Regions from separate parts of the Peribacillus simplex NBRC 15720 genome, predicted to be linked through region 1. Evidence: predicted binding sites of a transcription regulator. Region 1 holds the regulator's gene; each other region holds the start of a gene.
What was found. The regulator LexA, encoded in region 1, represses DNA repair genes until DNA is damaged. The targets are predictions, from matches to a motif close to CGAACATATGTTCG.

Region 1 (8,044 bases):
ATCATCATTTTCAACATCTGTTCGTTAATTGGCGGATTTTTCTTTAAGTAATCCATCATGTATTTACGAGCGATGAAAAATCCCAGCACTACTCCAGCAATCAATGCCAGTACGCCAACTAGAATGTAAACCCACATACTATTTCCTCCTTCGTGTTGTCTAACATCAGTGTACTAGACCAAAGGTTATTATACAATACCCGCTACCGAAAAGTCCCCCATTTAGACAAATTTTCTTTCTTTTATCGGTTTTAACCAACCGTATTTTTCATGTTCAAAATCAATGGCCAGAAAACTCGCTTCATATTTTCGAATACTTTCAAAGAAAGCCGTCTCAGCTTCATAGTCTCCTTCAGCTTTAAGAGTAATGGACTCATTCTGAATGATTAAAACGGCTTTACTTGACCCGTTTGTTTTTTCTAAATAGTATTTTCCATTTTGAGCCCAATAATTCATCTTTTTTTGCAAACGTTGTTCAATAGCTAGCTGCAACTGGATAATCGGGACTGTTTTGGTGACATATTCGATTTGTTTTTGCAAAATACTCTTCAGTCTGCCCCTTGCTTGAATATACTCCAAAAACAAATTGAAAAATAGCTTTTCTCTTCCATAATAATGATGGGCAAATTCATCTTCGATTAAATAAATCTGATAGGTTCTCATCAGCCAATGCCTCCTAGCTTTCCTATTTTGGTCACGAAAACGTCTAACCACCAGGACAATCTCCACCATTTTCCACTATTGATAACTTTCCCCTTTAACTGACACATTTAAACGAATTTTATTTATTCTCATTATATATTGACAAACTAAAAAGATATGTTGTTTGCTGGAGAAATTTTCTTCTTTTTTTGTCGAATGGAAGATTTCCTTTAGAATAGAACACATTCTATATAAAATAGGAATGTTTTTGTTAAAAAAACTGACACCAAGTTAGTTGGTGTCAGTTCCCCATTACTATTATTTAAGCATTTCCTTAACACGAGCAACTACATTTTCTACAGTGAAACCGAATTCCTCCATGATTTTACCGCCTGGTGCAGAAGCTCCAAAATGATTAATGGCCAATATTTCACCCTCATCACCTGCATAACGATCCCAACCAAATGGTGAAGCCAATTCGATAGCTAGACGTTTTTTCACTGCCGGATTGATTACGCTTTGTTTATATTCTTTAGATTGAGTTTCAAATCGATCCCATGATGGCATGCTGATTACCGAAACATCAATTCCTTCGTTCGCTAAAGCTTTCTGTGCTTCCACAGCCAAGTTCACTTCGGAACCAGTCGCAAGAAGTAACGCATCGGCTACTTCTTTCTTAGAAGCAGAGATGATGTATGCCCCTTTTGAAACACCTTCATACGCAGTTTCGGAAGTGTCTTTTATTGTTGGCAACCCTTGACGAGTCAGTACAAGAGCAGTTGGTTTATTTGTAGACTCCATTGCCACTTTCCAGGCTGCTGCAGTTTCATTGCCATCAGCTGGACGGATTACCCCTAGGTTAGGCATTGCACGCAATGCGGCTAATTGTTCAATTGGCTCATGAGTCGGTCCGTCTTCCCCTACAGCTATGCTGTCATGAGTGAATACATAGTTTACAGGCAATCCCATTAGTGCTGCCATTCTTATGGCAGGACGTAGATAATCAGAGAATACGAAGAATGTTCCTCCGTATACTTTTAGTCCACCATGAAGTGCCATTCCATTTAAAGCCGCACCCATAGCGAATTCACGTACACCGAACCATATATTACGGCCACTGTAATTACCCGGTAATAGATCAGTCTCACCTTTGATGGCAGTATTATTAGATCCGGCTAAATCCGCAGAACCCCCAATGAAGCTAGGAACCTTTTTGGCAATCGCATTCAGTACTTCCCCACTTGATGCACGGGAAGCTAATGTCTTACCTTCTTCATAGACCGGAATTTCCTGATCCCATTCAGCAGGCATTTCACCTTTGATGGCCAGCTCCAATTGCTGTGCTAACTCAGGATGTGCTTCTTTGTAATTTTTGAACAATTCATTCCAAGCTTCTTCTTTTTGAGCGCCTGCATCAACAACAGCTTCATTGAAGTGTGAATACACTTCTTCAGGAACATGGAAGTCCTCTTCGAATGTCCATTTATATGCTTCTTTTGTCAATTTCAGCTCATCTGCACCAAGCGGAGCGCCGTGAACAGCAGATTTACCTGAACGATTTGGTGAACCGTAACCAATAACCGTTTTCACTTCGATTAATGTTGGGCGTGCATCGTCGGTTTTCGCTTCTTCAATCGCTTTAGCAATTTCCTGAAGATCATTCCCATCCTCAACGCGGATATATTGCCATCCATAAGATTTGAACCGGTCTGCCACGCTTTCACTAAATGATTGACTTAAGTCGCCGTCAAGGGAAATATCATTAGAATCATATAAAACAACAAGTCTTCCGAGTTGTAGATGTCCAGCTAATGAAGCTGCTTCTGCAGAAACGCCTTCCATTAAATCTCCATCTCCACAAATGCTATATGTATAATGATCGACTACATTATAAGAATCGCGGTTATAGCTTTCTGCCAAGTGACGTTCTGCCATTGCCATTCCGACTGCCATTGCGATACCTTGTCCAAGCGGCCCGGTAGTTGCATCTACACCAGCCGTATGTCCGTATTCAGGATGTCCTGGAGTTTTACTGCCCCATTGGCGGAAGCCTTTCAAATCATCGATAGATAAGCCATAGCCCGATAAATGAAGAAGACTGTATAACAGCATAGACCCATGACCAGCTGAAAGAACAAAGCGGTCTCTATTAAACCAATCTGGATTTTTAGGGTTATGGTTCATATATTCGGTCCATAGTTTATACGCCATCGGCGCTGCACCCATTGGCATACCTGGATGGCCAGAATTAGCCTTTTCAATTGCATCAATCGATAATGTACGAATCGTATTAATAGAAAGTGCATCTAATTTATCTAACATATCGTAAAAACATCCCTTCCTGTAATGTACCTCTTTATATTATAGTGACAAGCATAATATCACAACTAAAATCACCATTTACTGCCCTAATATTACAATTTTCTAGAAATAAGAGAAGTCCCCTATTTAGATTAAACTAAATAGGAGAATACATACATGAATGCACTCTCTTTTCATTCCTAAATGCTAATAGAATCCTCAAAGGGAATTTTCCATCAGAAGAATCCAAGAATTAATGTAAATTTCTTTTTTCTTTTATATTTTTTATCTTTTGAGGAGTGACGTCATTACCTTCTGGATCAACGACTTTCACATGCTCCAACGTATCGGTCATGGACTTTCTGAAAGTTTCCAAATACTCACTTCTCAATTGAGTTTGCTCTTTCGCCTCAGCTTCCGTCAAACCTTCAGCCTTTGCCTTTTTAGAAAGTTCATTAATACGGGCTATTTTTTCTTTTGATAACATAATTTCGCTCCTTCATAATCTGCGGATATTGTCATGGTATTAAAAAAAAAGCGAAATTACAAGTTCTATGATTTACTTTCCTTTGTATTCATTTGATGTTCGAGAAAACGCCTGTTCACAGTAGCCTTAGATACATTGTATCCAAAGCCCCTTAATGTGGCTGCGATTTCTGAGAATGTCAATCCATTGGCCCGAAGTTTAATAATTTCTTCAATAGGAATCTCCATGCGGTCCCTTCCAGTGGAATTCCTTTGATTATGAAGATTTTTTTGAGGACGGTACCCTTTTTCAACGGCTCTTATCATCCCGCGCTTTATTTTAAGATTATGTAGTTTCCTTTGATATTCTTCTACAATACCGACTATCTGGATGACCATGGCATCCGAATCCGATAACTCAAGCTCCCCATCGTGTGAGAGCGTATAAATTTTCACATCTTCTTTAAGGATGACATGGAAAAGGGCTATTTTGGCATTCCCTCTTCCCAGTCTTGTTTCGTCCTGGATTAATAGTACTTCAGCTTCTTTGGTTTTAAATAGTTCGAGCATGTCAAAAATACCATCCCGATTCAACTCATAACCACTTGCCTGTTCTTTAATTATGGAAACAACTTCCACATCCATCTTTTCTGCCAATTTGACTAATTCATCTTCCTGCCTTGCCAATGATGTTTCCTGTGACTCTTTTTCTGTGCTGACCCTACAATAGATTACCGCCTTCATAATACCCTACCTTCACTACTTACTGCTCACTGGCCAAATTCTGGACAAGTTCTTCCCCTTTAACCGGTATGACGATGACTTGACCAGGTTTTATCGAATCCGCCATGACTCCATTATGCTCTTCTATCCAACCAATGAATTCTTTTTTTGTCAAATTTGCTTCTTCATATTCTTCGGCAATTCCCCATAAGGTGTCACCTTCACTTACTTCTATAGAAAGGAAATCTTTTTTTTGATCATTGTTCAATGTACAAGAGAATAAAATTGAAAAGATGAATACTGATCCCGCTAATAGAATCGTATAAATATAATTTTTGTATAATTTTTTCATAAATATCCCTCCAAAGCGAATGTTCGTTCGTATGTTATGGTAAAATTATAATACGAACGTTTGTTTCAGTCAACAACAAAATTCGAACTTATGTTTGTATAGAGTTGGGGGCCATGCTATAATGTAGCAAAGAACATTGGGGAAGAGGTGCACAAATGACTAAACTATCAAAACGGCAGCAAGATATTCTTGATTTCATTAAAGAAGAGGTCCGCCAAAAAGGGTATCCACCTTCCGTACGGGAGATTGGCGAAGCAGTGGGACTTGCTTCAAGTTCAACAGTACACGGACATTTATCCCGCCTGGAAAGTAAAGGCCTGATTAGACGTGACCCAACCAAGCCAAGGGCCATTGAAATAATGAATTCGGAGGAAGCGAACAATATTCCCAAAGCCAATGTCGTGAACGTGCCGTTACTTGGAAAAGTAACAGCGGGCATGCCAATAACCGCCATTGAGAACATAGAAGAATACTTTCCGCTTCCCGAAAGCATGGTTCCACATGATGACCATGTATTCATGCTGGAAATCATGGGTGAAAGTATGATCGAAGCAGGAATTCATGATGGAGATTATGTCATCGTGAAACAACAAAGCAGTGCCAATAATGGAGATATCGTCGTGGCCATGACGGAAGATGATGAAGCCACTGTAAAACGATTCTTTAAGGAACCGGACTACATAAGGCTTCAGCCTGAGAACTCAAATATGGAACCAATTATTTTACGAGATGTTTCGATACTTGGAAAAGTAATAGGCTTATATAGACAAATACACTAAAAGCGCTAACCGCGCTTTTTTTGTTTGTTTAATTTATGTCCCAAATTCTCTCAATATGCATATGGAAGAGTAGATTTTGAAATATTTTTTAATAGAATCAAGTTTTCCATGGGAATATTAACCTCCTTTATAACGGATGAAAGGTGTCTTGATATATGTACTTTCGAAAGAAAACCTATTTCAAATAAAAAAGGAGAGCGGTAAATTACCGCTCTCAGTCAAAATTCATTTCACTCTTAATCTTTGGTTCACTTTAATAAGGTTAAAGTCGATCAAGCCATTCCACTGTTGTATCTACACTTGTGTCGAACCATATGCCTTTGCAAGCCCTGAGACTGAATCCCCCTTTTTGACAATATGATAAACCTCTTCGATGCTTACATCATATTTAGTTAAATCGCTTGTTTCGATTAGGTTTACCAGTTTTTCTATATATTTCGGGTCCGAGGCGTAGCCCGAATCGAATATTGCTTTGAGTGCTTTTTTGTAATCTTTTTCTCCAATGACAGCAGTATATAGACCTCTATTCCACGAAGTCCCCTTTTCATATAGATTGGCAAGATCTCGAAGACTTTCTTCCCAAGTTGGGTATTTTCTGAATTTGTTCCATACTTGAACGGGCACACCGTTGACATATTCCATTGTTTGAATAATGACAGACTCTCCCTTAAAGTCACCTTGTACCAAATATATTTTTCCTTGATTTGCTAATAAGCTTGTCCCATTTCCACTCTCCAAACAAGCTTGTGCAATGACAACAGAAGGTAAAATTTTAAATTCCTTTTGAATTTCTGGGCATAAGGAGCAATTTCCTTAATAAACGTTTCCTTGCTCATAAGAACCTCCCATTATTAGAATCACTTTATTTTTTACTCTAAACTATGGGAAAGTTACAGCTTGTCCAACAAAGAAAGTTCGGAAAATTGTATTTACCTAAAGTGGCTCGCTCCGCGTCTTATTAAAACCATTACAGAAAAAGACGTCAATCCAGAAAATCAATGGATTTATGGATTTTAAATTGAACTCTGAAAATCTTCAAAACTTATTTTGTAAAACCTTTCAATAATTAATTTTTAAATATGTATTCATATACTATGGTATAAAACCTTGATAAATAGTAAAAATTAATTTTAAAAACTTTCAGTGTTAAGGTGGTGAAATTATGGACTTCCCAACCATCCATACAAACTTTTGGGATGCAGTGATAGCCATTCCTACCATCATGATTCTTACTCAACTTATAAAGGTCATGTTTCGGATTCCTCCTAAATTCATCCCAAGCATCGCTTTGGGACTTGGCTTATTCATTTCCATTTTCATAAGCCATCGTCATCATTTGGTTGCTGGAATTTTCATGGGCTGGTTTTATGGCTATGCAAGCATAGGCAATTATGCTGCACTCAAAACTGGTATTTTGTCATATAGAGAATCCTATCCAAAGGCGGATTAAATCTATACAGGTTATCCTCGTTGCATTTCATCAATCTATTTTATTGCTAGGAGACCTGACTTGCTTATATCCCCATATAACGCCCATAAATTTAACACATTAATTAACAATTACGACTTGGCTGTTTCCTTTGGCTGAATAGCCATCACCCTTGTTAACCCTATCATTTCACACCTCCCTCTCATTTCATCCAAAAAACACCTTCTCAATTAAGAGAAGGTATCAGTTTGTCGACAAAAGGAGGTTCGGAATGCTCTCACCTCGAAACATGATTTTAAAAGTAAACTTCCTTCATGTTTTTTTACTCGTTTATACTGAGGAAACCCCCACTCGATTGAAGTAATTTGTGACACTCCTGCCGAATATCTGGCTATACGAGACCCACAGACGCATGCGGCGAGGAGGCTTGGCAGTGAGTTGGCGGAAAGGGAGCGGATTTCTGAAAACGGCTGGAATTTTTTTTGAGGGTTTCTTAAAATTGAACGTGATTGGAACGTAGGGCACTCGCTTTCCCGGGCGGTCCGCCCTCGGCGCTCTATGCGCCTGTGGGGTCTCCCATAGACGCGCTTATCCCGCAGGAGTCTCGTACCTTCCGTTCCAATCAACTGGAATGTTTTTCAGAAAAAAACTGTAGGCAAACAGACTTTCTGCGAATTTGTCTACATTCTGATACCCTCTCAATTAAGAGAAGGCCTTTCACCTATTTCTCAATATAGACCGAACGAATCAGCGTCCGGATTCTTTCAGTACCATCCACATTTTTTTCCTTGACATCAATTGTTACATTATAAACACCTGACTTAGGTACTTCTGGAAGGGCACCAGTAAAATTTTCGGTATCCATTACCTTAATGGAGCTTTTTTCACTAATTTCATTACCGCTTTCATCTATTAGATGAACCAAAAATGTTGTGCTGATCGGCCTTTTTTTATCATTCATTGGGTTCTTTATTAAAAATTTTGCATCTTTTTGCTTAACTTTACCGGCCATACTTAATGTAATGGGATGCTTTTCGTTAAATTGTGCTGTGAACAAGTAGGCGTCTTTTGGCGATTTAGTCTTCATTCGCACTTTCCAGTCCCCAATTTCAAGGTTATTTCTATAGAATGATTGGATGGTTGCGCCATTAAAAAAGGAAGTTTCATTTTTGGCTGAATGAACTTTTAAGGAAGGTGAATACTTTTTATTGGATGGAGAAATTAATTCAACCTCAACATCATTTGAGGCTGTATATATGGTTATATTACCTGGGGCTGCTTCATTTACATGGAAACTTTGTTCGATCCAGACATTTTGTTTCAGGACATCACCCAAAACGGTTTGAGCGAGTTC
Region 2 (8,044 bases), 200 kb from region 1:
CGCCGTGCAAATGAGCGTCATTGGCAGTTGATCCGCGAAATAATGAGGCTTGATGCTGTCAAAGTAATCGAACATCCGGATGTTTTTGTCCAAAATACGGAGTATACCCTCGAAGACTTTGATTATATTATTGAATTGCGAAACAATCCTGAAGAAGAAATAACATATGAAGTTGTCGACCAAAAAGACCAGTTTTCAGGGTCCGATTTTGGTTCCTTTGACTTTTAAAATGGCAGGTGTTTTATTTGACTGAGTTAGGTAATCGATTAAAGGAAGCTAGGGAAGCTAAAGGTCTTAGCTTAGAAGATTTGCAGGAATTAACAAAGATTCAAAAGCGTTACCTCATTGGCATTGAAGAGGGAAATTACAGTATGATGCCTGGAAAGTTTTATGTACGGGCATTCATAAAGCAATATTGTGAAGCGGTCGGACTGGATTCAGAAGAGATTTTCGAACAATATAAGAGTGAAATACCATCGGTCTATAGCGAGGAATTGCCAGAACAGCTTTCAAGGGTCCAATCCAGAAAAACGATACCGGCAGGGGATTCGAAGGTTGTAGAAATGTTACCGAAGATCTTGGCAGTCGTTTTAGTAATTGGTGCGGCCGTTTTGATTTGGGTGCTGGTATCGAACTATATGAGTAACCCGGATAATGATGATAAAAAGAACGCTAAAGAGAATGAAGCCGTGGGCTACAATAAAAGTGATGGGTTTAACGAAGAAAAAGAGAATGCAGACCAAAAACAGAATGAAGAAAAATCGGATTCATCTGATGAGAAGAATGAAGATGATGCAGTTGTCAAAGATGAAAAGAAAGAGCAAAAACTTGCCGTCACCAATTCCAGCGGTAAAAATAGTACGTATGAATTAAAAAATACCGATACCTTTAAGTTAAAGGTGACCTCCAAAGGTTCACCATGGGTCGGCATAAAAAATGGTGAAGGTAAATTACTTTTCCAGGGCACTATCGACAAGGACAAAAGCCAGGTAATTGATTTCACCAATGAAAAAGAAGCTGTCATCAATATAGGCAGAGCATATGAAACTGAGATTTATGTGAATGATGAGAAGCTGGAGTATTCCATTTCACCGACTGAAGTGAATACGCAATTGGTTACGATACAATTTACGAAAGCCGAATAGTCATCTTTTAGATGACTATTTTTGCTCTTATAATAGTAAGGCGACGGGAAATGGTTTACCCGGCATATAAGATTGGATTTTGAGTTAAATTATACATATAAGCATTATTTCAGATCTAAGACGCATTGCCCAAATGGCAGGCGTAAATTTTGGAGGTAAAAGTTTTGAATCTGCCTAATAAGATTACAGTAGCAAGAATCTGTTTAATACCCGTATTTTTAATCATCATGCTCGTTCCTTTTTCATGGGGAACGCTGACTTGGGGAGAATACAGTTTGCCAGTGGCGCACTTAGCTGGAGCCATCCTCTTTATTATCGCTTCCACTACGGATTGGATCGATGGCCATTTTGCCAGAAAATATAATATGATTACTGATTTAGGGAAATTTTTAGATCCATTGGCTGATAAACTTCTGGTTTCGGCTGCCTTGATCGTTTTGGTTGATCTAGATTTAATGTACGGCCAATCTTGGATTGCCATCGTAATCATAAGTCGCGAGTTTGCAGTCACCGGATTGCGTCTGGTGTTAGCGGGTACAGGGGAAGTGGTTGCAGCGAACCAGCTTGGTAAAATTAAAACATGGGCACAAATTGTTTCTATTTCGGCATTATTGCTGCATAACCTTCCTTTTGCCCTCATTTCACTTCCATTTGCTAATATCGCGTTATGGATTGCATTAATCTTTACAATCTGGTCAGGTTTGGATTATTTTATAAAAAACAAAGAAGTATTTGTTAATTCAAAGTAAAACGAATGGTGGTTTTGAAAAGATGGATGCAGAAATCATTGCAGTGGGCTCAGAGCTTCTTTTAGGACAAATCAATAACACTAATGGAAGATTCTTATCGCAGCAGTTTGCGGAAATGGGGATCAACGTTTTTTACCATACTGTGGTCGGGGATAACGACCGCCGTTTACAACAAGCTATAGAAATCGCTGAATCGAGGGCAAACTTGATTGTCTTTACCGGCGGACTTGGTCCTACCAAAGATGATTTAACAAAAGAAACGATTGCTCGCCATATAGGGAAAAAGCTCGTTTTTAATGATGAAGCTTTGCAATCCATTGAAGCTTACTTCCAAAAACGGGAACGGCCGATGACGGAAAACAACAAAAAGCAGGCCCTTGTCTTAGAAGGCAGTGAAGTGTTAGCAAACGATCAGGGCATGGCACCGGGAATGGTCTTGTCCAAATCTGGGATTACATATATGCTTCTGCCTGGCCCACCAAGTGAAATGGAGCCGATGTTTTTAAGTTATGGTTATGAAAAGATCATGAATAAATTGGAAAAGCATGAACGGATCGATTCCAAGGTTCTTCGGTTCTACGGTATAGGTGAAGCCGAACTGGAAACGGTGATTGAAGATCTCCTTGTCAATCAAACGAATCCGACAATTGCTCCGCTGGCAGCCGAAGGGGAAGTGACGTTAAGGATCACTGCTAAAGACTCTTCTAAAGAAAAATGCGAGGAGCTTATTTTAGAAGCGGAAAAAGAAATTCTCAGCAGGGTCGGCAAGTTCCATTATGGAAGTGATAATACTTCGCTAATAAAGGAACTTGTAAAAGAATTAACGGTCCGCAAGCTTTCAATCGCGGCAGCTGAAAGCTTGACCGGAGGGATGTTCCAAGAACAGCTGACAACCATCCCGGGTGCCGGTAAAGTCTTCAAAGGCGGAATTGTCTGCTATACGAATGATGCGAAGTCGAATGTCCTCGGCGTCAGTGATGATACGATATCTGAGCATGGGGTGGTCAGCGGTGAGTGTGCAATGGAAATGGCCTCTAATGTCCGGAGCAAGCTCGATGCGGATGTAGGCATAAGCTTTACGGGTGTTGCAGGGCCGGATGAACAAGAAGGCAAGCCTGTAGGGACAGTATTTATTGGCATTTCCTATCGGGATGGGAACACTCATTTCAAGGAGTTGAATCTTTCCGGAAGCAGGGCGCAAAACCGTATTCGGAGTGTGAAGTACGGCTGTCACTACCTATTAAGGGATTTATAAACGCTAAAAGCAGAGCTTTTTACAGCTCTGCTTTTTATTTGGTTTGAGAAGTTTGTTTCTTGAAAAATAGGGAAAAAAGAAAAAAGTTAATTCAATGAAAATGTTTTTTTTAGGGAGTAAGTGAAAGGAAATGGAGATTTCCTTAAGATAAAACGCTTTTTTACAAAGAATATCCCGAAAGAAAAAAACGAATGAATGTTCGACTTTTTGCTTGGCAAAATAGTAAAAAGAGTATATAGTAAAGATAGGTTTTGAGACAGGATACAAACCTTGATCTCAAATAATTGCTAACGTAAGTACAACTTTAATCGGACAGCCGATTATTTGAATATAGAGGAGGAAATTGAGTGAGTGATCGTCAAGCGGCTTTAGATATGGCGTTAAAACAAATTGAAAAACAATTTGGTAAAGGTTCCATTATGAAACTTGGGGAACAGTCTGATCGTAGAATTTCAACGATTTCAAGCGGTTCTTTAGCATTGGACGTAGCATTGGGAGTGGGCGGATATCCAAGAGGCCGGGTCATTGAGATATATGGACCTGAAAGCTCCGGTAAAACGACTGTTGCATTACATGCTATTGCAGAAGTACAAAAGACTGGCGGCACGGCTGCATTCATTGATGCCGAACATGCCTTAGATCCAGCATATTCAGAAAAACTTGGTGTGAATATCGATGAGTTACTGCTTTCACAGCCTGATACGGGTGAACAAGCCTTAGAGATCGCTGAAGCGTTAGTTCGAAGTGGAGCGGTGGATATCATTGTCATTGACTCGGTGGCAGCACTTGTTCCTAAAGCTGAAATCGAAGGCGAAATGGGAGATTCCCATATGGGTCTTCAAGCCCGGATGATGTCTCAGGCACTAAGAAAACTGTCTGGTGCCATTAATAAATCAAATACCATTGCCATTTTCATTAACCAAGTCCGTGAAAAAATCGGTGTTATGTTTGGGAATCCTGAAACGACTCCGGGAGGCCGGGCATTGAAGTTCTATTCAACTGTTCGTCTGGAAGTGCGCCGTGCGGAACAACTAAAACAAGGAAATGAAATTGTCGGTAATAAAACCAAAATCAAAGTTGTAAAAAACAAGGTTGCTCCACCATTCCGTCAAGCGGAAGTTGACATTATGTATGGTCAAGGGATTTCCCAGGAAGGTGAAATCATCGATATGGGTGCAGATCTTGATATCGTCCTTAAAAGCGGCTCGTGGTATTCATACAATGAAGAGCGTGTCGGACAAGGCCGCGAAAATGCGAAGCTGTTCTTGAAAGAAAATCAGGATATCGCTAAGGAAATTTCTCAGAAAATCAGAGATCACTATAATCTCGATGGAGAGCATGAATTACCACCAGAAGAAAATGAACCAGAAGAGCATTTTGAATTGCTTGATTAATGGTATGGCCTAAGCTTGTTCGCTTAGGCCTTTTCTATATATTTTGAGAAAAGTGCGAAATTTTAAGAGGATTAAATGGCATTGAAATCAGATTTACAGACTTCTTCCATAATGAATGCTGTACATTATGATGGTTAATATTAAGAAAACTTGAATAATCATTGATACATAAGGGACAAACGCTTGACAATAAAAATTCTCAACTATACAATTAATATGTATATTTTACAATTTTTCAAACTAAAATTTTGAAAATTAAGTGCTGTATATTGAATTTATGTGCAATGTACTTGCCGACAGTTCAACATTTTATGTAAAAAGTTCATAGCAAGGGGAGGTGAAACGATGGAACCCATGACAATCATCTTCACTTTGCTTGGCCTAATCGTCGGTGCAGTTGTTGGTTATTTTATTCACAAATCAAAATTTGAGAGTAAAATAGCAGGGGCAAAGGGCTCTGCAGAACACATCCTTGAGGATGCAAAACGTGAAGCGGAAGCACTTAAGAAAGAAGCCTTGTTGGAAGCAAAAGATGAAATTCATAAAGTTCGTGCCGATTCGGATCGGGAAGCCCGTGAAAGAAGGAACGAATTACAAAAACAAGAAAATCGGTTATTGCAAAGAGAAGAGAATCTGGACCGCAAGGATGAAACGTTAGACAAACGTGAAAGCCTTTTGGAGAAAAAAGAAGATTCTCTAAACCAAAGACAACAGCATATTGAAGAGATGGAAAGCAAAGTGGACGAGACGGTTCGTAAGCAGCAAACAGAGCTTGAACGTGTTTCCGGTTTAACTCGTGAAGAAGCTAAAGCAATCATTATAGACCGAATGGAAAACGAGCTGGCTCACGATGTAGCGCTTATGATTAAAGAAAGTGATACCCGTGCCAAAGAAGAAGCTGATAAAAAAGCAAAAGAAGTCCTTTCTCTTGCCATTCAGCGTTGTGCGGCTGATCATGTTGCAGAAACCACCGTTTCTGTAGTAAATCTTCCAAACGATGAAATGAAAGGACGGATAATCGGACGTGAAGGACGAAATATCCGAACGTTAGAAACGCTAACAGGTATTGACCTTATTATTGATGATACTCCTGAAGCTGTCATTTTATCTGGATTCGATCCAATTAGACGGGAAACGGCACGCTTGGCTCTTGAGAAACTTGTTCAGGACGGACGGATCCATCCGGCTCGTATTGAAGAAATGGTTGACAAAGCAAGACGTGAGGTAGATGAACATATTCGTGAAATTGGTGAACAAACAACTTTTGAAGTTGGAGTTCACGGTCTCCATCCAGATCTCATCAAAATACTAGGACGTTTGAAGTTCCGTACCAGTTATGGGCAAAACGTACTTAAACATTCAATTGAAGTGGCACAGCTTTCAGGTTTACTGGCCGCTGAGCTTGGTGAGGATGAAGTTCTTGCCCGCCGTGCAGGTTTATTGCATGATATTGGGAAAGCGATTGATCATGAAGTGGAAGGCAGTCACGTCGAAATTGGCGTTGAATTAGCCACCAAATATAAAGAGCATCCAACTGTCATTAACAGCATCGCTTCACATCATGGCGATACGGAACCAACTTCCATCATTTCAGTGCTTGTGGCTGCCGCTGATGCATTATCAGCTGCAAGACCGGGAGCTAGAAGTGAAACGCTTGAAAATTACATTAGAAGACTTGAAAAACTTGAGGAAATTTCCGAATCCTATGATGGAGTGGAAAAATCCTTTGCGATTCAAGCCGGACGAGAAGTGCGGATTCTAGTGAAACCAGAACAGATCGATGATCTTTCGGCCCATCGACTCGCACGTGATATCCGGAAAAGGATTGAAGAAGAGCTCGATTACCCAGGTCATATAAAAGTCACGGTCATCCGTGAAACAAGAGCAGTCGAATACGCCAAATAATTGTTAATGAAAGACGAAGTGGTGCAAACCACTTCGTTTTTTCTATTTCCGATATTAGTCGTTTAGCGTAATTCCTATAATTACCCCAAATTATGTTACAATACATACTTGAATAATTCATATATTAGGTGAATCTAGAAAGGATTTTACAATGAAATTGCTATTTATTGGAGATGTAGTGGGGTCTCCTGGTCGTGACATGATCCAAGAATACCTTCCTAAGTTAAAAGAAAAGTATCGTCCGCATATCACGGTCATCAATGGCGAGAATGCAGCAAGCGGCCGGGGAATTACTGAAAAGATTTACCGCAGTTTTTTAGAATGGGGAGCGCAGGCGGTGACCATGGGAAACCATACATGGGATAATCGTGATATTTTCAATTTTATTGATGAAGCGAAATATCTCGTCCGTCCGGCAAACTTTCCAGACGGGGCACCTGGGGAAGGAATGAAATTTTTAAAATTTAACCAGCATGAAATAGCGGTCATCAATTTGCAAGCGAGAACGTTCATGCCGGATTTGGATTGTCCGTTCAAAAAGGCGGAAGCACTCGTAGCGGAGGCTCAAAAAAGGACACCAATCATCTTTGTCGATTTTCATGGAGAAGCTACAAGTGAAAAGCAAGCTATGGGGTGGTTCCTGGATGGGAAGGTTACAGCCGTTGTCGGTACACACACACACGTCCAGACAGCCGATAACCGTATATTACCTGCAGGCACCGCTTACATATCAGATGTAGGCATGACAGGACCATATGATGGCATCCTTGGTATGGAAAGAGAGGCAGTCATCCATCGGTTCCTAACTAGCCTTCCTGTTCGTTTCGAAGTGCCAAAAGAGGGGCGGACCCTATTAAGTGGGGTTCTCCTTGAAATTGATGATAAAACTGGCAAGGCAAAAAAAATAGAAAGGATACTGATTAACGAAGATCATCCCTTTTATCATTGATTCGAACGGATGGACAGTAAAACTGGCCATCCGTTTTTCCATTAATTAATAAATGGTGTACAATCCCGGTTTTCTTTGTCATACAAGTTTTACTTGATGAATATAGTAGCAGTGGAAAGTGTTATAACTATTGAGCCAAGTTAGAATCGGCAGGGAAAACAAGGAGGACTAGGAATGGAAATATTAAAAGTTTCAGCAAAATCTAATCCTAATTCTGTAGCAGGCGCACTAGCGGGAGTGCTCAGGGAAAGAGGAGCAGCCGAAATTCAAGCAATCGGTGCAGGTGCGTTAAATCAAGCCGTCAAGGCAGTAGCAATCGCAAGAGGGTTTGTCGCACCTAGTGGAGTTGACTTGATTTGTATTCCTGCCTTTACAGATATACTTATTGATGGCGAAGAGAGAACGGCAATAAAACTAATCATTGAACCAAGATAATTTCATGTTTGGGTGTCCTGTTTGTCGGATGGCGAGCAGGCTCTTTTTTGTCGTGAAATCCAAATGACGAAAGACCAGTGTCCCTTTATAATGGAATATATAATCATAAAAAAGGTACAGGAAGGGGGATTACATTGGAGATTTTTGATGCACATTGTGATGTGCTGATGAAGATGTTCATCGATCCGGATATTTCTTTTACGAATAGTGAT
Region 3 (8,044 bases), 710 kb from region 1:
AATCCTTTTTATCATGGCACATGAAATGGCTCATTATGTGGAAAAGCACATTTATATAGGGATTGCAGGTTATTTAGGACTGACTTTAATCGGTTTGTGGCTGACATCGAAAATCATGAATTTTATCATTAGACGCTGGGGCCATCTGTTAAAGGTTCGTTCGGTTGACAGCATTTCTTCTCTTCCATTATTTCTCTTAATAACGTCAGTGCTGCTCTTTGCTTCAAGTCCGCTGTCCAATTATGTTTCCAGATATCAAGAAACAAGGGCTGACCGCTATGCCATTGAAATGACCGGGGATAAAGAATCAGCAATCACGACGTTCCAGGAACTCACGAGGTCGGGTTTGAGTCAGGTCAACCCACCATTCCTGGTAAAATGGCTGCGCTATTCCCATCCAACCATGCTCGAGCGGATTTCCACGGTTGAAAATGCAGATACAAAGGGTGATTGAAAGCCAGCTGATAATCAGCTGGCTTTTTTTCTTTGGAAAGGGGTAGTTTGTAGTTGTTTTCAGAAAAAACTATTATTTTTAAAAATCTTAGGTTCTCTACTATAATAAATTAAATTCCCAGTTCGTTTTAAGGAGATCGGATATGTATAATGTACTTTTCATCACTATAGGCTCAGTGCTTGTTGCAGTAGCCTACAACTTATTTTTGATACCTCATTTAATTTTAAGCAGCGGACTTAGTGGACTTGCGATTATGTTCGGAATCATTACCCCAGTCAACACAGGGATATTGAATTTTTTGTTGAACCTGCCACTGCTGATTCTTGGATACCTGAAATTAGGGAGACGCTTTATCACCTATACGATATTATCAGTTGTCGTGATTTCGGTCAGTTTATACCTCATTCCAGTTCACGGAATATCCACTGAACCGATTTTGTCTTCTTTATTTGGCGGAATCATATCGGGATTCGGTATAGGCATCATCTTTCGTGCTTCGGGGTCTTCGGGCGGTTTTGATATCATTGCCATGCTATTGGCTAAGAAGAGCGACTTTCCACTTGGTACATTGCTTTCGGTGATGAATGCAGTTGTGGTGGTTATCTCAGGCTTCATCTTTGGGTGGGATGCCGCATTATATACGCTGATTTCCATTTATGCAGCAGGAAAGGTGATCGATACGATCCATTCCAATCACATTAAATTAACATTGATGATCGTTACCAAAAAGAGTGACGAAATGAAAACGAAGCTCCTGACCAACCTATATCGTGGAATTACAGTCATGGATGGTGAAGGTGCATATTCAGGAGAAAAGAGTAAAGTAATGATGACAGTCATTACACGTTATCAGTTAACCGATGTAAAAACGATGATAAAAGAAGTGGATCCGAATGCTTTTGTCAATATAACCGAAACAGCCGAGGTCATGGGGATGTTTCATAAAGAGTGATGATAATTAGAAAAGCCTCCCAACATTATGGGAGGCTTTTTTGAACATTAGGCTGTTTTTTAATCATGCATTTTAATTTCCAAACTGTTTGAGTAAAACGTTCATTTCAGAACTTAGTTTTAAGAATAAAGGTTTGTTTTTCATATCCAAGGCTTCATCGATCTGTTTTGCAAGGATATTCTTTTTGTTAGTAAGGACGGCTTCCTGAATAATCATATCAATTAACATTTCCTGAACCACGGCATCGTTTTTCATTTCGCTCATTGATAAGGACTTCACTGACTCTGAATAAGATTTTTCATTTTTCAAAGTTACCACCCCTGACCCTTTTTATTATTATATGGATTTGAGCGGATAAAATCAACTGAAAATTCAAAAAAATTAAATCCTAATAGAGAATGTGTCGTTTAGATGACGAAAAAGCCACTATATAAAAGAATTTTTAATTTTTTGTGAACTTACTTTTTATGTTTGAGGGTTGTGCTATTATAGTGAGTAATTTAACATACATTTACTATCTCCCTTCATTATTCTTCTTGGACAATGGGGAATGGAAGGGTACAAGCAATTAAGAGTATAAGCTTTGGTAAAGTAAAAGCGGTGTTTAGCAATGAGGAAGAGGTGGATTAAAAATGAAGGAAAACAATCTGGGAATCATCGAGGAATATGAAATCACGCCACATACACTAATGGTTTCGCCAATCAATTACGGCAGTAAAATATATGCCCGTATCGTTGAAATGGAGGACGAGTTCATCTCCCCCTTTAAACCTATGGAAATAATAAAGAAAAGCTGTGAGTTCTTCGGATCAAGTTATGAAGGGCGCAAGCAAGGCACGAAACAGCTCATAAACATCACACATAAAGCGCCTATTGCGATTGATCCGACCAGTTCGATTTTCTTCTTTCCCACTACATCTCCGTTGCGTCCTCAATGCACCTGGTTATCACATGAGCATGTGGTATCCTATGATCGCCTGGATTCCAAACATACAACCATCACATTCAGGAATAGACAAACCATCGATATAGAAGTATCATGCAGTTCTTTCGAAAACCAGTTGCACCGGACATCTTTTTTAAAAACGAAATTGATCCAGAGGATTGAGGAAACAAAGAGGAAATCATTCTACCTGTTCACCGAATCAAATGGGGCAAAGGCTTCAGAGGTAATGTCAAAGTATATACCACGTTAGGGATATTCATAGAAGAATGCAAACGGGATTCATTCAAAATTAAAGCAAGCCCTTCTTATTAAAGAAGGGCCCCGGAATTAATCTTCAAATAATTCATCCATTAAATCGTCAATCTCTTTTCTTAACTTCTCAGTGCCTTCTTTGGAAATGGTGATAGTATTACCATCGATAATCAGCATATCTCCTACTTTTGCTCCCTTGGGAAGAGAGCTTTTAGGAAAATCCTTCATGTTACCACCATCGATTTCAACGACAGCGATCTTTCCCTCGAAGCGATCGATAATTCCTTGTACCATTTATTTCACCGTCTTTACAGTAATTTTCTGACCTGTAGAAGTAAAAATAATGTTACCTGATTTATCTGTGCGATAAGTTTTGGCTTTCACTGTATTCAACCGTTTTACAACAGTAGAAGTAGGGTGCCCATATCCATTTTTCCCTACACTGATTACAGCGTATTTCGGTTTTGCTTTGTTAATGAAAGCTGAACTTGTTGATGTTTTTGCACCATGATGGCCGACTTTAAGTACATCCACACTTGGTACCAGTTTTTTAGCCAGCATATCTGACTCTGCTTTTTCTTCAGCATCACCTGTAAACAAGAATGTTTTTTTGTCGTGTTTAAGTAAAAGGACTGCACTCCAATTATTTAAGTCAGACTTAGCATATTCTTTAACAGGGGCAATGAATTTAAGGGAATTATCCTTAGCTTTAGTGTTGATTTCCACGCCAGTCTGCGCTTTTTTTATTGAAAGATTCTTCTGCTTAACAGCCGTTAAAAAGTCTTTGTATGCTTGGGTAGTATGAGAAACTTTAGGGGCGTACACAGATTTCACATTAAGCGATTTAATCACATAAGCCAGACCGCCCACATGATCCGCATCTGGGTGAGTGGATACTAATGCATTAAGTGTTTTTACCTTTTGTTTTTTTAGGTAAGCTACAACTTCGTCTCCCTTTCCTTTACCGCCACCATCAATTAAAACGTTTTCGTTACCGGTTTGAATAAGGATTGAATCTCCTTGTCCAACGTTGATGAAATGTACCTTCACATTTGAGGCTGCCTCAGTTGTTTTAAGTCCAGTGAATAAAGACAAAACAAGAACAGCAACCAGTAGAATATTAATTTTCTTCATTTTTCCCCTCCAATTAATAATTTACCATGTGTAATTGGAAAAATGGGGATTTGGACATAATTTTCTTTGGGATAAAAAAGGAAACGGGCGTCTGAATCGTGGTTAGATAAAATAATCCTGGGTATTTATGATCAAGTGTCGCTGATGAAGAAGGGGAATGCACCTTTCTCCTGAGCTTTTAGAATCGGTATGATTCATTACGTGAAAGATATTAGGAGTGAAGGTGAAGCAATCCGAAATTCAAGATTAGAAGGTGATTTTGTTTGATACTTTCATAAGATCGTTCAAATCAAAAGATAATATATGCTTACTTTAGCAAAATGCTTTATTGCACAACTAAAGCCCTTCTCGTATGAGAAGGGCTTTAGAATTAATCTAATCCCGTTACGATAAATCCTCATATTTACTGATTAAGCTTAACCTTGTCTCTCAAATAAGATAATGGATGATATTCTCTATTTCTTCTAATGCAGGTTAATAACATTCTTTTGCAAAAACGTTGTACTGACTCTAAAATGATAGTGTTGTCGAATAGTATAATAGATGAATAGAAATTAAGAGGTGATTAAAATGACGATTAATTATGAACTGACGAGCCCGACCTATTATTCGTTAAGATCTGTGTCCTCGAAAATGTTTGCCTTAATCAGTAAGCAGCTAAATGTGCAAACGGCTTATGTAACAAAAAGAGGGGAAACGGCGATGACAGTCCTCAGTTCCTATAATAGGGAAGAAGAGATTATACCAGAAGGATACAGCGTCGAATATGGAGGGACATTCTGTCGTTTAATCATTAAGAACAAAGGCGATGCTATGCATACAGCAAACTTAATGAAGGATGCCATAACAAGGGAGCTTGAAGTAACCGGTCAGTTAAATGTAAAAGGTTTCTTAGGAGTGACGTTAAAGGATTTGAAAGGGAATGTTTTCGGGACCCTTTGTGTAATGGACAAGGAGGAAAAGGTGTTTTCAGAAGAAGATTTTAACTATCTGAAATCCATGGCAGACATTTTATCCCATATGATAGAGCTCGATCAAACAAAGTATAGCATGGGCTTTTTAAGCGTACCGATCATCCCGATCACTAAAGGCATTTCCATTCTTTCGATACAGGGTATTGTTGACGGCAATCGATCAGAGCAAATCATGAGTGATGTTTTACATTCAGCAGCGGATAATGATATTGGATACTTTATCATTGATTTGTCGAAGCTCCTCGTTCAAGATAACTGTTTTCCTAACTTTCTCTTCAATATGATGAGTGCTCTTAGTTTGATGGGGGTGGAAACGATCATAACGGGTGTCACTCCAACCTTTGCCAAGGAGCATGTGAATAACTTTGATTTAAAGAATCTCAAATCTAAAATGGTTAAGGATATTCAGTATGCACTTGATTACATAGGTTATGCCTTGATTGAAAAGTAATTTCATGGCAGTAAATCCATGGTTTTGAACCTATCCAATGATAATGGAAAATCCAAACAGGTGAATGGATGTAAGTGAGTCTTATCGATCTTAATTCTGAAAAATTGAAATCCCTTACCTTTAAGCCAGGAAAGATGAGATGATTTTTTAATGGTTATACTTTTTTACATCCAAGAGCATCTGTATCCTCCCCGAAAGGCTCCAAACACCCATCCATATTTCACAGACAAACATATATGGAGGATGCATGTAACCCGCTAATTCCTTGAACGTTGTTTTTTTTCGAAAAAGTAATAACATAACAAGTCTTCGGTTTTGTTGCGAAGGCGGGGATTGAAATAATTATGATGTTCCTCGTATCCTTTATATAAAAAACAATACATCGTGAAGGATTCATCGCGTTTGATTTCACTAACCTTAATATTCTCCTTGCGCAAATAGCGCCGTACCTCGGCAAGTTCGTCTTGAACCACTTTTAAAATATGTTCGACTAGCTCCGAATAGGGCCTTTTTAATTTAAACGGACAAATTTCGATGACCTTGAGATCCCGGTTTAAGATTGTAATAACCATAGGAAGGTAGATGGCTTTTTCAATCATATTTCGGTCATCTTCTGGAATGCGGGTCATCTTGACCGCTCCTTTCTAAAATAGCACGTTTTTAATATTAGTATGTATACTTTGTAAAAATAAGAACATTTGTTCTATTTTTTATCCTAATGTATTTTCAGTGTATATGCAAGCAGTTTTGATAAATCATAAAATATTCGTTAACAAGATTATGTTTTCCGGAGATAGGGAAAGTATGAAGATATATGGATAATAATTCTTGCAATTTCAGGGGAAAGTGATATATCTAAAATAAACAGTTTTTAATAAGTTTATGCTGCTTTGATAGCAGCATGTCGAGGGAGATAATTATGGATTTGGATACTATACGTGAGTGGTTTACACTTGATCATATATCTGAACTTATTCAGCAATATCGCTCATTCGGTCCAATTCCTGGGATCTTACTGCCGATGCTGGAAGCTTTTTTGCCCTTTTTGCCCTTAGTAGTGTTCGTGCTTGCTAATGCAACGGCTTTTGGTCTCTGGTGGGGATTTTTATTTTCTTGGATTGGTGCAGTAGCGGGTTCTTTTTTAATCTTTTTGGTTATTAGAAGATATGGTCAAATGAGGTTTTTCCGATTTTTGCAAAAGCATAAACAGGTGCAGAGGTTGATGGTTTGGGTGGAAACCCATGGATTCGGTCCTTTGTTCATATTGCTCTGCTTCCCTTTTACACCTTCGGCTATCGTTAATATCGTGGCAGGACTTTCAAAAGTCAGTCCTTTGCAATATGGACTTGCAGTAGTGGGAGGGAAAGCGGTGATGATTTTTACTATCAGCTTCGTAGGTTACGACTTAGTATCCTTAATTCATAAGCCGGTGCGTACGATCATTATCGGGATCGTCATCTTTATCCTTTGGTATGTGGGTAAAAGACTGGAGGTCCGGTTAAATAAAAGCATGAAGAGGGAAGAAGGACAATAAATTAGTATATAAATGTAGTAGGGGTTGAACTAGATGGAAAAAACAAATAAGAATTCTTTATCCGATTGGATAAAACCAGCGATGATAGCTTTTGTTATTTACATCTTAATCCGTACATTTTTCTTTTCAAGCTATGATGTTGAAGGGAAGTCGATGCAGCCGACCCTTGAAGATGGAAATAAACTTGTCGTGAATAAAATCAATTACCAGATTCATGATATCAACCGTTTTGACATTATTGTTTTTCATGCGAATTCACAAGAAGATTATGTTAAGCGAGTAATAGGAATTGCAGGTGACCGAATTCGTTATAAAGATGATTGGCTTTACGTAAATGGTGAGAAAGTGGATGAGCCTTATCTTGAGAAATTCAAGGAAGGTTTCCCAGGACAGGACTTTACGGGGGATTTTACATTAAAAGAATTGACGGACATGACCAAAGTTCCGGAGGGAAAGCTTTTTGTAATGGGTGATAATCGTCTTGAAAGTGCTGACAGCCGTCACTTTGGTTATATACCGGTTGAAAATGTTGTCGGTAAAGTGGATGTTCGATATTGGCCGGTGAAAGAATTCAATTATAAATTTAAAGGTGAATGATTGTGGAAGCCCAAAGATTAGTGGGCTTTTTCTTTTGGGGAAAAACGCGAACGTACGATTGGTGTTTTTTAAAGGGAAACGGTAAAATAATAGAAAGTAAATCTAATTGGAAACAGAAACCTAGTCAAAAAGACGAAAGTATTTCTGGTATGATGGATCTAGATATTATGTTGTAAGGGGGAAAAGAGATGTCACTCCGTTTTTTACTGGGAAGATCGGGTACAGGGAAAACTTCGAATATATTGGACGAAATTCGCTCCAAATTGGCAGAAGATCCCGAAGGAAATCCAATTATCTACCTCGTTCCTGATCAGATGACGTTTCTATCTGAATATAAATTAATTAAAACACCAGGCCTTGCCGGAATGATCCGGACACAGGTTTTCAGTTTTAGCAGGCTTGCTTGGCGCGTTCTTCAGGAAACCGGGGGGATGAGCCGGCTACATTTGGACAGTGTTGGCGTTAATATGTTGATACGGAAGATCATGGATGATAAAAAGGAAGAGTTAAAGATGTTTCGTCGATCTGCTGATAAGCAGGGGTTCATTGCACAGATGGAGCTAATGCTGGCTGAGTTCAAGCAGTATTGCATCCAACCTGATGACATTCAAAACTATTTGGCCGAAACCTCACAGGCCGGCAGCGGCATTCAGGATAAACTGCATGATCTTGAATTGGTCTATCAGGCTTTTGAGGATGAAATGGTTAACAAATATTTAGATTCCGAAGATTATTTCACTTTGCTGATCG
Region 4 (8,044 bases), 1.7 Mb from region 1:
AAGCATGCTTCAAGATAAGCCTTTATCGGCCTTTGAAGTGTGTCAGCAGTTGTTTCCGAAAGTATACCTTCAGGAAGTGGGCCTGACACTTTCTGAAACGGTCGGTCAGCTGGACTATTTAGAAGACTTGGGTGAAGTCCAAACAGAAATCCAATCAGGGGTCATTCTGTATTCAATCGCTTAATGTTCGCAAGGAGGCCACTTTTTTGAATAAGTTGCAAGGCAAAGTTATTGTTATTACGGGTGCTTCCGGAGGGATTGGCAAGGAAGTTGCCATTCAAAGTGCAAAGCAGGGAGGCCGTCTCGTCCTCTTGGCCAGAAGCATGGATAAATTATTGCTGCTAAAGAATGAACTGATCACCCAATATGGGATTGATGCATATGCCTATAAGCTTGACGTTGCAGACACTGATCAGGTGACAAATGTATTTAATGACATCCATGCGCAAATAGGTGAAGTGGATGTGTTGGTTAACAATGCTGGTTTCGGCACGTTTAAAGAAGCGCAGGATACGGAATTGAATGAAACGAAAGCAATGTTTGCTGTCAACGTCATTGGATTAATGGCCTGCACAAAACTGGTTCTTCCGTATATGAAGCAGAGAAAATCGGGGCATATCATCAATATCGCTTCACAGGCCGGTAAAATCGCCACTCCTAAATCAACATTGTACTCTTCGACCAAGTTCGCAGTTCTTGGATATTCAAACGCACTTCGGCTCGAGCTGATGGAAGATCGTGTTTTTGTGACCACCGTCAATCCTGGCCCCATAGAAACGAATTTCTTTAACATTGCGGATGAATCAGGTACATACTTAAAGAACGTTGAAAAATTCATGCTTAAGCCTGGAGATGTCGCTACTAAAATCGTAGCGGCGATGCTGACCAATAAGAGGGAAATCAATCTCCCTGGCTGGATGAATTTAGCTGGGAAATGGTATAACATGTTCCCAAAGATCACCGAAACATTAGGGAAAAAAGCATTTTTTAAAAAGTAGGCTAGTTCAAAAAGGCGAAAGATGGTCTAATAATAGGCAAAGGGGAATGTCGATGACATTCCCCTTTTTTATGAAATAACGGAAGTTTTATTCTGAATAAATTGGTAACTATTTCATGGGGAATCCGTCTATTTCTTAGGAGGGATTTTCATGAAGATGATTGTAAAGCTTTTTATATATATTATTGTTGCCTTTATTCTGGTTAGCTGTCAATCCTCTGATTGGAACATGCATGAAGCCATAGATAAGGGGGAAGAAGGTTTCATTACGGATCTTGACGATAAAAGGATTTTGATTAAAGGGACGTACTATAAGGTGACCAATGATACATATATTCAAGATCAACATGGTAATGACCTCGATTTCTCTGACCTGGAGATCGGGATGAAAGTGAAACCATGGCATCGGGGTGGGGTGAAGAAATCATTTCCTGGGAAAGCGGAGGCGGAATTGATTCTTGTTTTGACGGATGAAAAAAGCTTAGCCGAACAAAGGGCGGTCACTGCTGCCCTCGATCATGTCAGCAAAGCGGAAAGTCAGCGATTCATGGTTCTTGATGTCGTCCATTTGCCCTCAGAGCATGTTTATAATATCGAAATGATGAATCGTTCCAACTTAGATTCATCATTCATCGTGACTGTAGAGGATTTAACGGATGAAATATTATATATAAAATAAATCAAAAAAACCGGACTGAATCGAATTCAGTCCGGTTTTTTTATGGGATTTCGCTCGCAGGGATGAGCTCATGTCCTGGATTTTATAAAGTTTTCGCACCTAAATATTTTGGTTTCCAATAAGAATTATCCATATCCGTGATGGTTATTCCTTTTGAAGACGTAGCACTAATGAATTGACCATTTCCGATATAGATCCCAACATGGGATACTCCTGTTCTTCCAGAAGAAGTATCAAAGAATACAAGATCACCTTTAGCTGGTGAAGATACTTTTAAACCCGTATTGGAATAGAGCAAGGATGTTGTACGCGGTAAGGTAATTCCTTGTGATTTCTGGAATACGTAATAGACGAAGCCTGAGCAGTCGAATCCAGTTGGTGTTGTTCCGCCCCATTTGTAGGGTTTGCCTATTAAGGTTTTTGCATAGCTGATCAAGCTTGTATTATTGACCTTATAAACACCAAGCGCATTAAATGTGCCACGGCCGGCAATTCCATCGGCAGTTAACCCTTTGGCTTTTTGGAATTTTTTTACTGCGGATACAGAATAGGTACCATAATATGTAGTCAGTGAACCTGAATATGTGAAATAACCTTTGGTTTTTAAAAGTTGTTGTAGTTGTTTGACATCACTATGTGTCATTCCGGGTCTGAGGGTTTGGTCTCCAATATTGGCAAAGGCTTGCAGTGGGGTTAGCATCATGGCAGATGCAACAGCAGCTGAAGCGATCCATTTCTTCATAATTTTCATTTCCTCTCTATCTATCTCTCTATTATTCTTAACAATATTATCCTACAATACCATTATGACAATTAGACATAATTTTGGTTACAGTTTCATTACAAAAAATGAGCATTAAGACTAAAGTTTAAATAGACGAAAGCCTGTTGAATAGGGTGAAAAAAATTAAAAAAACTAAGTATAAGGATCTATTGAAAATTATTCAAGCTACCAATTGATTCTTTTTTAAAAAACTATTTGGATTTATAGTATAAATTTGGTATATTATCCATTTTTAGTATTTATTATATTTTTCAAGGAAATTACAATAAAAAGTAGAAATTTGTATGAAAACTTCCATTGAATAAGAACGTATATTCGGTTAAAGTTGTGAATATAATAAAAGCGAACGTATATTCTTGTTAGGGTGAAGAAATGATGGATTATGGGACGATGCCGAAACAATCAATTATGTGTATCGATATGAAAAGTTTTTATGCAAGCTGTTCAGCGGTCATGCTTGGTCTGGACCCGCTTGATTGTTATCTGGCGGTGGTTGGTGATTTGAAGAGAACAGGGAGCATTGTGCTTGCGGCTTCTCCAAAGATGAAGAAGGAATTTGGCATCAAGACAGGTTCGCGGATGTTTGAGATCCCGAATGATCCAAGGATTGTGGTCGTTGAACCTAAAATGGCGACCTATTTAAGGGTCTCGACGGAAATCACCCGCTTGTTCAACCGTTATGTGCCCAAAGAAGCGATTCACGTATATAGTGTGGACGAAAGTTTTGTGAAAGTCGATGGTGCCGCTTCTTTATGGGGAGATGCCCGGATGATAGCTGAAAAGATAAAAGATGAAATCGAACGGGAATTACAGCTCCCCTGTGCCATTGGAATTGGACCGAACATGCTTATGGCAAAACTTTGCCTTGATTTGGAAGCCAAACATAAAGGGATTGCAGAATGGAAGTATGAGGATGTGCCAAGCAAACTTTGGCCGATTTCCCCGCTTCGTGAAATGTGGGGGATCGGCAGGCGCGTAGAAAAAACCCTTCATGGAATGGGAATATTTACCGTTGGGCAGCTTGCCAATTATGATCTTGAATTACTTGAAGCGAAGTTTGGAATTATGGGCAATCAGCTTTACCACCATGCGTGGGGAATAGATTTATCTGATATGGGGGCAGCGATCATCGAAGGGCAGGTCAGCTTCGGCAAAAGTCAAATCCTGCTGCGGGATTATAAGGAGGAGCAGGAGGTAAAGCAGGTCATGCTGGAAATTTGCGAAGAAGTTGGAAGAAGGGCACGCACCCATCGCAAGGCAGGAAGGACGGTGAGCCTAAGCATTGGCTACAGCAAGGATGAGTTTGGCGGAGGTTTCCATCGTTCACGTTCGATTAGCGAACCGACCAACATTACGATGGAGTTATATAAAGTGTGCCTGGAGCTTTTTCATGAGAACTATAAGCAAAAAACGGTTCGGAGCATAGAGGTAAGACTCTCGAATATTGTGGATGATAACGAAATGCAGCTGACTTTATTTGATGCTTCGCGCTGGAAGAAGCGGGAATTGAGTTACACGGTTGATCGAATCCGCCATAAATATGGAGCCAAATCGCTATTGCGTGCAGTTTCGTATACGGAAGCGGGGACAGCCGTTTACCGAAGCAGGCTGCTTGGTGGGCATAAGGCGTAAGAGTGACTTTGAAGGGAGGGAAAAGAATGATTCGTGATCGCGGCCGTATCAAATGGACATCGATGATGTTGCCGGAGCATGTGAAGATGCTTCGGGATTGGGTGGTGGAAGATGGCTATGAAACGAAGCGCATCCTGGATGAGCAGCAACTGGAAGAAATGAATGCGGTAATGGGGGAAGCGATGGAGGAAAGAAAGGATGTCACGATTGCTCATTATGAAGGAAACCGGTATCAGCTGTTAATCGGCAGGATCCATTATTATAATGAGCTTAGCCACAAGCTTCACATCGTTGATCGGTTTGATCGGGCTCACTATATCAGGCTTTCCGATATAGCGGATGTAAGGATAATGGAATGATGAGCGGAAGGGCTGTTCCCAAGGGACAGCCTTTCATTTTCGAAACGACATCGTGATGAAAGGAATCACGTGACATAAGAGAATCAGCATTTGTTAGCACGGTCAATGAAGAATGTGATTTTCGTATGGGTGATCTTGCAAAAGGAAGCAGTTTCTTTAACAGAAGCGTTTTTATCGTTTATAATGGGGGAATGCAAAGACATCGGGAGGTGTGCAATCATGTATATTGAATGGACGGAAACAGCGGCTGAGAAAATAGCCCATAAGGTACAGGGACAAGAAGGATATTTACAGTTGAAATATGATACTGATGGCTGTGGCTGCGTGGTAAGTGGTGTGACGGCGCTATGGTGGGTCAACGAACCTGAAGAAGGTACCGAAAAAGTGGAAACAAACGGAATTTCTCTATATGTGGAGAAATCAAAAATGATTTTTCTTGATGAAGTCATGAAAATAGACTTTGTTCCGGAAGCGAACAGCTTTCAATTAAAAAGTCCGAATCAAATCTTAAATCCGAGGATGAGCTATTTTAATAAAATCTAAATGAAGCAAAGAGGGAATCTTGAATACCCTCTCTCTTCTTCTCAGACAAGTTTTAGAAACTGATCGATTTGATCTTCATATTCTTTTGGATTTTCATTATAAGATTGAGCGTGGGCCCCTTTTTTAGCGATGTACAGCTGCTTTGGGCCCTCTTTTGCTGCATATAATTCCGCTGTCATGGAAGCGGGAATGAAACTGTCATTTTCACTATGGATGAAGAGCACGGGGTTTCGGATATTTTTCATATAATCGATTGGGGACACTTCATTGGTCCAATATCCATCACGGAGTTTGATGAACGTACGCCCAAGCGGAAACACGGTCCAAGAGGGAAGTGGGACTACATGCTTAAGCTGGTGTTTGATCTGATCCTCGAAATTTGAAAATGGACAGTCGGCAATGTAAAAGTCAGCACCATCTTCAAGCATTCCGGCATATAAAAGCAGGGTTACGGCCCCCATGGATTCTCCATGAATGCCAATATGAAGGTCGGGACCTTTACGTCTTTTCAATTCATCGATTACGGCTTTCAGGTCGAATTTTTCATAATGTCCATAACTGCTCGTCTTGCCACCGGAATCCCCATGCCGGCGGTGGTCATAAATGATTGCATTGAAGCCCCGCTTAAGAAAAATATTCATGTACTTAATCGAATTGACTTTATTCTCCGTCACACCATGAGAAATGACCACCCACTTATTGGTATCATGCGGTTCGATAAACAAGCATTTCAAGGAATATCCGGATGGAGACGATACCCAAATTTCCGTTTTAGGCAAATTATCAAAATCCTCCGTGATCAGGCGTTTAGCCATAATTTCACGATTCTGGATAAAATCATCTTCCTTCTTTTTCATGTACATGATCCGATTGGAAAAATAAATGCCGACGCCGATGATATACGATAGGATTCCAGCCAGTGTAAACCACCATTTCTTCATGAAAGGTCCTCCTCAGTGATTTTCTTTATTTTACCATGAGGGAAATGGGAAAACACTGTTTGAAAACCATGACGAGGAAAACGGCAGTCGTGATATAATAATTTCATAAATGGCCAGGGGGGGTTAAGGATGAAAAAGAAACAGCAGCGAAATCAAAATCAAAGCAAAAGCCAAGATAAAGATTCATCTTCATTGAAACTTGGTGATATGATCAATCAAGATATCATGTCCCAGCTTCGTCAAAAGCAAAAGGAACTTAATGAGGCTGAACAAGAAAAAAGGGCAGCGGAAGAAGAAAAAAAACGCGAAGAAAGAAAGCGGCGGGAGAAGAATAAATCATTCGAAGAACTATTGGGTGAAAGCAATCTGAACTGGAAGAACTATAAATGAAGAGCAGGGAGCAGTTTAAGTTTTAAGAGGGCTGGCTCCCTTTTTCTGTTCAGGACTTGCTGATATCCCTTTATTTTATAAAGTATAACGATTATATTAAAGATAAGTTCGATATGCTTTCATATCGGATGGACTACTATTAGCTGGTGATATGATGCAAAGTAAAATAGAAAAAGTACTGGAAGACCAATTATGTTTCCTGCTTTATGCAAGTTCAAGGGAAATGACGAAGAAATATAAACCGCTGCTTGATAAACTCGAAGTGACATATCCTCAATATCTTGTTCTTCTTCTATTATGGGAACAGGATACACTTACAGTAAAAAAACTAGGGGAGCTCCTTGCCCTCGACTCAGGAACGCTTACCCCCATGTTGAAACGAATGGAGCAGAATGGCTTGATTGTCCGTGAACGTTCGACTGAAGATGAACGGTCTGTCATGATTAAGTTGACGGAAAAGGGAATTGGATTACAGGAAGAGGCCTGTTTCATTCCCGATCGCATTTCAGCTATGTCGGGTGAGGATAAGAAGGTGGTTGAGGATTTAAAGGCTTCACTGATCCAACTATTGAAAACATTACAGGAATTTTAGCAAAGAGACGCTTGGGAAACCCAAGCGTCTGAGTTTACGACAGGAGGTTCGGATTGGTCTCACCCCGAACCATGATTTTAAAAGAAGACTTGTTTATCCTTTATGTTTTTTATTTTATATAGAAGAAACTCTCACTAGATTGAAGAAATTGGGAACTCTCCTGACTGGCTAGCCGAGACCCCACAGACGCTTGCGGCGAGGAGGCTTGGCAGACAGTCGTCGGAAAGGGAGCGAATTTCTAAAATCAACTGGAACGTTTTTTAAATAAAAAACTGCAGACTAAACTCGCTTTTCTTCGAGTTTGTCTGCAGTCTGAGACGCTTGGTAACCCCAAGCGTCTTTTTGTCGGATATTCACGAAGAAGATCCGTTAATCTACATCTATTTCAAAGGCGACATCCACATTGCCATTAATTGCTTTTGAATAAGGACACATTTGATGTGCTTTATGAACAAGGGTTTCGAATGTCTCCTTGTCGACCCCGGATCCCTTCACGGCCAAAGTTACAGCCAAGCTGTACTGATGCATCTCACCCATCAATAGGCTGACGCTTGCGGTGACTTTGGAATCGAAAGAAACGCGTTCAATTTTACCAACTGATTGCAAAGCACTATCAAAACATGCAGCATATCCAGCTGCAAAAAGCTGTTCCGGATTAGATGCTTCAGGCATCTGTTTAGCCCTTGGTGTTCCAGGCATTGCAATATCAACCGTGAAGTTGCCATCAGCTGAAATTGCCGTTCCTTCTCTTCCGCCATCAACTGTTACAGACGTTGTAAATAATGTTTTTGTCATAATTTTTTCTCCCTTATCTTCTTATTTTTAATTGTGCACAACTGAATTGTACAACACTAATTTTAAATTGTCCAATGAAAAAGTTGAAAAAACATTTGTATGAAGTAATCGATCAAAATTGGTTTGGAGAGGGATTGGAATGATAGGAAACTTGAAAGCGGTACAGAAGCAGCATGGCGAAAAAATGGAACGGAAAAAGGCTGCCTATCACGTTGGTTAAACGGAGATAGTGCAGCCTAAATGTCATCCTGACATTCATTTGAAACATATAGTTTAGTTCTATTCTTTTTAATCCCGGTGACTTTCATATTTGTTTGCTTTGGTCAACTGCT

Region 2: recA (recombinase RecA) is a predicted target of LexA. The motif match lies at 3,338-3,351, and genes of this name have one in related genera.
Region 3: BS1321_RS06415 (YhjD family protein) is a predicted target of LexA. The motif match lies at 5,855-5,868, and genes of this name have one in related genera.
Region 4: BS1321_RS22110 (Y-family DNA polymerase) is a predicted target of LexA. The motif match lies at 2,765-2,778, and genes of this name have one in related genera.

Annotation. Positions count from the first base shown of each region.
Region 1 is NZ_CP017704.1:652,476-660,519, forward strand. Features, by position in the region: gene BS1321_RS02940 (YneF family protein) at 1-137, opposite strand, end outside; gene sirA (sporulation inhibitor of replication protein SirA) at 222-662, opposite strand; gene tkt (transketolase) at 960-2,963, opposite strand; gene BS1321_RS02955 (DUF896 domain-containing protein) at 3,196-3,429, opposite strand; gene BS1321_RS02960 (YneB family resolvase-like protein) at 3,495-4,151, opposite strand; gene yneA (cell division suppressor protein YneA) at 4,171-4,482, opposite strand; gene lexA (transcriptional repressor LexA) at 4,638-5,261, shown strand; gene BS1321_RS02975 (glucosaminidase domain-containing protein) at 5,556-5,999, opposite strand; gene BS1321_RS28475 (hypothetical protein) at 5,969-6,097, opposite strand; gene BS1321_RS02980 (hypothetical protein) at 6,424-6,711, shown strand; gene BS1321_RS02985 (esterase/lipase family protein) at 7,412-8,044, opposite strand, start outside.
Region 2 is NZ_CP017704.1:854,628-862,671, reverse strand. Features, by position in the region: gene BS1321_RS03920 (DUF3388 domain-containing protein) at 1-228, shown strand, start outside; gene BS1321_RS03915 (helix-turn-helix domain-containing protein) at 246-1,145, shown strand; gene pgsA (CDP-diacylglycerol--glycerol-3-phosphate 3-phosphatidyltransferase) at 1,310-1,894, shown strand; gene BS1321_RS03905 (competence/damage-inducible protein A) at 1,917-3,149, shown strand; gene recA (recombinase RecA) at 3,497-4,543, shown strand; gene rny (ribonuclease Y) at 4,889-6,448, shown strand; gene BS1321_RS03890 (TIGR00282 family metallophosphoesterase) at 6,600-7,397, shown strand; gene spoVS (stage V sporulation protein SpoVS) at 7,572-7,832, shown strand; gene BS1321_RS03880 (dipeptidase) at 7,967-8,044, shown strand, end outside.
Region 3 is NZ_CP017704.1:1,365,591-1,373,634, reverse strand. Features, by position in the region: gene BS1321_RS06450 (M48 family metallopeptidase) at 1-454, shown strand, start outside; gene BS1321_RS06445 (YitT family protein) at 597-1,406, shown strand; gene BS1321_RS06440 (IDEAL domain-containing protein) at 1,479-1,715, opposite strand; gene BS1321_RS06435 (competence protein ComK) at 2,039-2,602, shown strand; gene BS1321_RS06430 (DUF3006 domain-containing protein) at 2,680-2,898, opposite strand; gene BS1321_RS06425 (ComEC/Rec2 family competence protein) at 2,899-3,738, opposite strand; gene BS1321_RS06420 (STAS domain-containing protein) at 4,309-5,163, shown strand; gene BS1321_RS06415 (YhjD family protein) at 5,421-5,792, opposite strand; gene BS1321_RS06410 (TVP38/TMEM64 family protein) at 6,083-6,697, shown strand; gene lepB (signal peptidase I) at 6,731-7,294, shown strand; gene BS1321_RS27355 (hypothetical protein) at 7,297-7,470, shown strand; gene addB (helicase-exonuclease AddAB subunit AddB) at 7,483-8,044, shown strand, end outside.
Region 4 is NZ_CP017704.1:4,572,675-4,580,718, forward strand. Features, by position in the region: gene BS1321_RS22090 (MBL fold metallo-hydrolase) at 1-184, shown strand, start outside; gene BS1321_RS22095 (SDR family NAD(P)-dependent oxidoreductase) at 207-998, shown strand; gene BS1321_RS22100 (DUF3221 domain-containing protein) at 1,149-1,676, shown strand; gene BS1321_RS22105 (C40 family peptidase) at 1,759-2,418, opposite strand; gene BS1321_RS22110 (Y-family DNA polymerase) at 2,833-4,092, shown strand; gene BS1321_RS22115 (YolD-like family protein) at 4,119-4,451, shown strand; gene BS1321_RS22120 (iron-sulfur cluster biosynthesis family protein) at 4,671-4,994, shown strand; gene BS1321_RS22125 (alpha/beta hydrolase) at 5,036-5,935, opposite strand; gene BS1321_RS22130 (YqkE family protein) at 6,065-6,325, shown strand; gene BS1321_RS22135 (MarR family winged helix-turn-helix transcriptional regulator) at 6,480-6,917, shown strand; gene BS1321_RS22140 (Ohr family peroxiredoxin) at 7,287-7,712, opposite strand; gene BS1321_RS22145 (aldo/keto reductase) at 8,001-8,044, opposite strand, start outside.